2 regions of the Cutibacterium sp. LaCa_89 genome follow, and region 1 is predicted to be linked to the other one. Evidence: riboswitches for the same ligand, from Rfam matches in the RefSeq annotation. Region 1 holds a riboswitch; the other holds the start of a gene.

Region 1 (3,413 bases):
CAGGATCGTGCCTTGTCAGACCCAGGTGACGTGCGCCGTGTCATCGTCTCGACGGCGGTTGCGGAATCCTCCCTGACGGTGCCGGGGGTGAGGCTCGTCGTCGACTCGGGTCTGTCTCGGGAACCGCGCCTGGATCGTGATCGCGGCATGACGGGCCTGGTGACAGTCCGGGAATCTCGAGCCTCGGCAATTCAGCGTGCCGGACGTGCAGCTCGTCTCGGCCCTGGCGTCGCGGTGCGGAGCCTGCGGCCCCAGGACTGGTCTGGGATGGATGCCGACCCGGCCCCCGAGGTTGATCATGCCGACCTTGTGGCACCGCTGCTGGCGCTGGCCGTCTGGGGCTCTCCTCGTGGCGAAGGCATGGCCCTACCAACCCTATTGCCACAGGACCGGGCGGCCGAGGCCGAGGAGGAACTGCGTGACCTAGGTGCTGTTGACGCTGACGGTCGAGTCACCGACAGAGGGCGTCAGCTCGCGACGGTTCCGGTCGACCCGCGTCTAGCAAGGGCCCTGGTCGACGGCGCGCCGATTGTCGGGTCTCGTCGCTGCGCCGAGATCGTCGCCATGCTCGGCCTCGACGACGGACAGGTCGACCTCGTCGGGCAGTGGCGCCAGTTGCGGACTGGTCGTCACCCCGATGGGAGGGTGTGGCGTCGCGAGGCTGACCGGCTTTCGCGTCTCACTGACGATTTCCCCGACACCAACATCACCGACGATGATGCCGTCGCCACGGTCGTCTCCCTGGCTCGCCCAGGTTGGATCGCTCGCAGCCGTGGTGAGGGGTCATCGTCCTATCTGTTGGCTTGTGGCACTGGGGTTGAACTGCCCCGCAACTGCCCACCCGGGTTGCTCGGGCAGCCCTGGTTGGCCGTTGCCCGAACCTCTCGCGTCACGAGCGGCGCCCTCATCCGGGCAGCGGTCCCGCTGGCGGAATCGGCGGCTCTGGATGCCGGTTCGGCGATGCTCGCGACCGAGACCACGGTCACCTGGAATGGCGGCAAGGCTCGCGGTCGGCGCGTTTCGCGGCTTGGTGCCATCGAGTTGTCGTGCACCCCGGTCCGGCCAGGGCGTGATGAAGCCCGTCAAGCGGTGCTGGAAGAAGTGAGATCCCGCGGGCTCGAGGTTATAGGCCTGACGAAGAACGGTGAGTCCCTGAGGAGTCGGCTCGCCCTGGCCCACCGGGTACTCGGAGACCCCTGGCCTGACGCCAGTGATGAGGCTCTGCTCTCTCGCGCCGAGGAATGGCTCGACTTGGATGGCCTGGCCGCAGGGCAGGGGAGTGACGCCACCTCTGGCCTACGCAGGATGCTGGGGTGGCAGCAATCGGCACGTCTTGACGAGGCCCTCCCCGAGACGATCACGGTCCCCAGCGGGTCGCGAATCCGCGTTGACTACCCGGAACCCGGCAGTGACGCCGCTCCGGTGCTCGCGGTGAAGCTCCAGGAGTGTTTCGGGTGGACCGACGGCCCGATGATCTGTGACGGCCGCGTGAAGGTGGTGCTCCATCTGTTGTCCCCAGCCCGACGTCCGTTGGCCGTCACAGACGATCTCGCCAGTTTCTGGGCCAACGTCTACCCCTCGGTGCGAGCGGAGAATCGTGGACGTTATTCCAAACATCCCTGGCCCGAGGACCCACTGACGGCCATGCCCACGAAGCGCACGAATCGGGCGTTGGGGCATAGCTGACGGCGGGCCAAGTCCAGCACCCACGCTGAGTCCGGGAGTTGAGGACTTGTTTCCAAGCAACGTGTCCCTTCGCGTCCCGGTCCACCCGCAACCTTGTGGAGATCGGGGTTCTGATGGCGAAAGCTGCTACGGGAGATGGCACGACGGGGGTCCATGACCCCGATTTTCACCAGGAGGCGGAATACCCGACATCGTCGGGGTCCGGGCGACGGGCCCCGCCCGACGACCTCCGAGCCCCGCGCAAGGATCGCCGAACCCGTTGTGGGTGGAGACTTCCCGCCAACCGCGACTACGATGGCTCTCAACGACAGGGGAGCATCATCGGATGCTGAGAGTGGGCACCGCCCAGACCCTCGAACCTGAACCGGTTAGGACCGGCGTAGGGAGTCGGGCTCTTCGCGCATGTGCGCCCCCTTCCGAAGGGACGGAAGGATTTCCATGACCAACGACAAACCTGCCATGCGGTATCGCACCATTGACATCGTCACCCCAGTGATGATCGCGGTGGCCTTCGGTGTCATCTTCCTCGGTTACGGCGCTCTCTACAGCCTCCTCAAGCCGGTGTCCTCGGTGTATGTGCCAGCCGAGGGCATTCTCGCCGGCATCTGGTTTCTACCCGCCCTCATCGCCGGCCTCATCGTCCGCAAACCCGGAGCGGCCCTTCTCGCGGAGGTCCTCGCTGCATCCATTGAGGCCGCCCTCGGAAGTCAGTGGGGAGCCGGGACCCTCATCTCGGGTCTCATCCAGGCTCTGCCGATGGAGCTGTGTCTGCTCATCGTCGCCTATCGCAAGGCTGGACCGAAGCTCGCCATGGTTGCCGGAGCTCTCACCGGTATCGCTGAGGGTATTTACGAACGTATTTCCTATTACCCGATGTTCCGTTTCGGGGACACCGTCGTTTACCTCATCCTCATGGTCGTCTCCGGAGCGCTGCTTGGCGGGCTGCTGGCGTGGGGTATCGTCCGCGGCCTGGCGGCCGCTGGTGCCCTCAACCCCTTCGCGGTTTCTCGTGAACTGCGTGGCGGAAAGCGGAGTACGGCGTCGGCGCGGAATCTGTCATGACTGACGTCTTGGCCCGTAATGACCAGGTTGACGACGTTTCCGCTCGTCGGGCGGTGCCAGTGGATGTCGAGGGGTTGACTGTCGGCGTCCCGGGCCGCGACGCCCCCATCCTCGGGCCCATCGACCTCCACCTGCCTGCTGGCGCAAGGGTGCTTGTCACAGGGCCTTCGGGTGCTGGCAAAACGACCCTGCTGCACGCCGTCGGAGGGTTGCTGGAGGAGGAGAGTCACGATCTGACGGGCCAAGTGAGTACGTGGGGCGACGACAACGTCGGTCTGCTGCAGCAGGAGCCGATCCACTCTGTCGTTGCCGCGACCTGTGGACGTGACATCGCCTTTGGTCCGGAGAATCATCGCGTTCCCCGCGAGGAGATCTGGCCGATCGTCGAGGATTCCCGACGCCGTGCCCGGTTCACCATTCCCTGTGACCACTCCACCACGAAGATGTCGGGCGGGCAGATGCAACGTCTCGTCATCGCCGGAATCCTGGCCACCGACCCCGGGCTGCTCCTCCTCGACGAGCCGATCTCGATGCTCGACGAGGAATCGGCCAGCGCGATTCGAGACGAGGTCGCCATGATGGCCCACGACCGGACGGTTTTCGTCGTCGACCACCATCCGGACCAGTGGCGTGGGATCCTCGACCAGGTTGTCGAGTTGACCGAT
Region 2 (3,413 bases), 760 kb from region 1:
GATACGGCGTCATCTCGACGACGTCGATCGTGGCATCCGCGGATTCCCCGGTGGCCTTGACCACGTCCTCGAAATCCTTGCGGCGCTGATCCAACGGACGATCCATGTCCATCGTCGGGCTCCACTCCTGAGCCACCAGATCGTCCGACCAGTTGCGAATGATCTTCTCGACGTCGTCGAGATGCTGCCGGACTTGGGGATTCATCGGCGAAGGATGGACGGCATCACAGGCCTTGCGATCCTTGGCCGCGGAGGGCAGCAGCAGGTCGCCCACCCCGGGAACAACGGTGTCGAGGGCCGTGGAGGTTACGCGGATGGCCGGGTGATACGTCTGATTCGCCAGCACCACGACGCCGACCCCGGAGGACGGATGCCACATCATCGTCGATCCATACCCTGGATACCCGCCACAGTGGTAGACGATGTGTTCCTTCCCCGTGACAGCGACGTGCAGGCCATATCCGTACCCTTCGGTGACTGGGCCGTACGTCGTGAAATACCGCTGCATTTGCTGCATGTCGCGAAAGACCTGGTCCCAACCATGGTCCTCGCTGGTCCACGCGGTGATGAAATGGCTCACCCAGATCCCGACATCCTTGGCGGTGCAGATGAGGCCGCCGATGGGGGAGAAGGTTCCGGAGCCAAGCAAGGGCTGGACGCTGCCATCTCTGCCGAGGCCTGGGGCGAGCTTTCCCTCGGGTACTTGCGTGACGTCGAGGAAGGATTCGGTCATCCCCAACCGACGGATGACGTCTTCCTCGACGACGTCGATGAATGGCCGCTCGGTCGCCAACTCGACGACGCGGCCCAGGATCGCGTAACCGAGGTTGGAATAGGCGTACCCCGTCCCCGTCGCGAAGTTCGTGATGAAGGGTTTACCCAACAGCGCCTCGAACTCCTCGCGTGCCATGGCCTGCTGACGGTCGGCCCACGGATCGTCCGGTGGTAGACCGGTAGACATGGACAACGCGTCACGAATCGTTGCGTTGGCGATGGGCTCCTGAAGCTGCGGAATCCACCTGCCGAGGGTGTCGTCGAGAGCGGGCCGTCGAGAAGCCACGTCGATCAGCCCGTGACAGATCCCAAGGACGCTGGCAGCGGTGAACGACTTCGACATCGACGCGATGCTGTAGACGCGATCGTCGGTGTCGTTACAGCGCACCTCACTGTCGTCAACGGTTGCCCAGGACAACGAGGTTCCACTCCCGGCGGCTTCTGACGACGCAGCATTGAGAACGTCGACGACAGGGCTAAGACGGGGATTCATGGCGGCATTGTGTCACTTGAGACGTGGGTTGGTAGAGCGGATTCGGACACCGCTGGCCCTAGAAGACAGGAGTGCGGCGTTGCCAGCGCGCATCGTGGCAGTAGATTGGACCACAACAACGCGGGAGCCCACCACAAGGGCTGAGAGGGTGTCGTGATGGCACCGACCGTCTGAACCTGTCCGGGTAATGCCGGCGAAGGAAGTGGTTGACATGACTGAATTGTCGAATCTGGTGTCGGAGTCTGTGGAGCGGCTGCGTCGGGACAAGCCGCTGGTGCAGTGCTTGACGAACATCGTGGTTGCCAATTTCACCGCGAATGTGTTGTTGGCTGCGGGGGCGGTTCCCGCTATGGTCGATAACCCCTCAGAATCTGAAGGGTTCGCCTCGGTGGCTGACGGCGTGCTAGTCAATGTTGGTACCCCGTACCGGGAGACCGCTGAGGCCATGGTTGTTGCCGCGCGTGGCGCCGCAGGTAGTGACACGCCGTGGGTGCTCGACCCGGTGGGGGTCGGGATGCCATGGCGTACCCAGGTCGCGCTGGACGCGTTGCACGTCGGCGCTCCAGCCGTCATCCGGGCGAATGCCTCCGAGGTATTGACCTTGGCTGGAACGGGAGCGTCTTCCCGAGGCCCGGAGGCCGGAGATACCGTCGAGGATGCCTTGAGATCCGCCGCTGAGCTCGTGCGCACATACGGCACCGTGGTCGCCATTAGTGGTCCCGTCGATCACATCGTGGACGCTCGCCGGCACGTAACCGTGTCATCGGGGCATGAATGGATGGCGCGAGTGACCGGGGTCGGATGCTCACTAGGGGCTCTGACAGCAGCCTTCGCAGGCGTCCAGAAGGATCACCTCATTGCCGCTACATCCGCAACCGCCATGCTGTGCGTAGCTGCCGAACGAGCAGCAGATCGCAGTGTGGGCCCGGGCGGATTCGCTCAAGCTCTCATCGACGAGCTGTTCCTGGTGTCACCCGACGAAGTCGGCGCGAGAGGAGGGCTTCGCGATGTCACGGCCTGACTTCGATCTTTCGGTGTACCTCGTCACAGACACCGCCCAATGTGGCGGCCCAGACAGGGTCGTCGAGACCGTGCGGCGTGCTATCGCCGGCGGGGTGACTCTGGTCCAATTCCGCGACCACGACCTGCCCGACGACGAATTCGTCACCTTGGGACGGCGGGTGAAGGATGCGTGCAGTGGAGTACCCCTTATCATCGACGACCGGGTGCATCTGGTCGCCGACATCGGAGCCGACGGCGCCCATGTCGGGCAGTCCGACATGCCGGTCGCCCAAGTTCGAGAGATTCTCGGGGACGATCTGCTAATTGGCTTATCCGCGCAGACCTCCGCCCATGTGGAGGCTGCGCTGTCTCATGGCCGTGACGTCGTCGATTACTTGGGTGTTGGGGCTTTGCATGGCACGGGGACTAAACCTGAAGCAGGCGAGCTCGGCCTAGCCGCGATACGCGAAGTCGTCGACGTCAGCCCGTGGCCGGTGTGCATCATTGGCGGCGTCGCTGCCTCTGACGCTCAGGATATAGCCCGGGTGGGTTGCGACGGCCTCAGCGTAGTCTCGGCAATTTGTCGAAGCGCCGATCCCGAGTCCAGTGCTCGGGAACTCGCACAGGCGTGGCGCCGCGCGAAGGGGAGGTGACGTCAGGGCGTGCACAAGCGCCCAGTGCTACTGGCATCTTGTTCAGATGAGCGGCCCTGGTGCGCATGGTACATAATCAGGCACGAGGGCACCCTAAGATGAGCGCCATGAGCACTTCTGACGTCACTCGTCGCGCCTCCAAGATCTCCGTCGTCGGGGCCGGTTCGGTTGGTTCCTCGCTGGCCTACGCCTGCCTCATCCGCGGATCGGCCGACCTCGTTGCCCTATACGACATTGCCAAGGACAAGGTCGAGGCCGAGGTAGCGGACCTCGCCCATGGCACTCAGTTCACCCCCGCCTCAGTGATGGGTGGCGCTGATGTCCACGACACTGCCGACTCTGATGTCGTCTTCATCACTGCCGGGGCCCGTCAGAAGCCGGGCCAGACCCGTCTGGACCTTGCCGGCGTCAATGCCAATATTTTGCGTTCCCTCATGCCGCAGCTGGTCGAGCAGTCCCCGAACGCCCTGTTCGTGCTCGTCACCAACCCC

Evidence for each region. Region 1 has a riboswitch for thiamine pyrophosphate ahead of ACP8LP_RS00720 (ECF transporter S component). Riboswitches for the same ligand answer to the same signal wherever they lie in the genome.
Region 2: it holds a riboswitch for thiamine pyrophosphate, as region 1 does, so the genes downstream of both, thiM (hydroxyethylthiazole kinase) here and ACP8LP_RS00720 (ECF transporter S component) in region 1, are expected to answer to the same signal.

The regions. Positions count from the first base shown of each region.
Region 1 covers NZ_CP190889.1:171,476-174,888, forward strand. Annotated here, with positions in the region: gene hrpB (ATP-dependent helicase HrpB) at 1-1,686, shown strand, start outside; TPP riboswitch at 1,986-2,089, shown strand; gene ACP8LP_RS00720 (ECF transporter S component) at 2,125-2,748, shown strand; gene ACP8LP_RS00725 (ATP-binding cassette domain-containing protein) at 2,745-3,413, shown strand, end outside.
Region 2 covers NZ_CP190889.1:928,483-931,895, forward strand. Annotated here, with positions in the region: gene ACP8LP_RS04345 (serine hydrolase domain-containing protein) at 1-1,267, opposite strand, end outside; TPP riboswitch at 1,378-1,486, shown strand; gene thiM (hydroxyethylthiazole kinase) at 1,455-2,288, shown strand; gene thiE (thiamine phosphate synthase) at 2,275-2,922, shown strand; gene ACP8LP_RS04360 (L-lactate dehydrogenase) at 3,021-3,413, shown strand, end outside.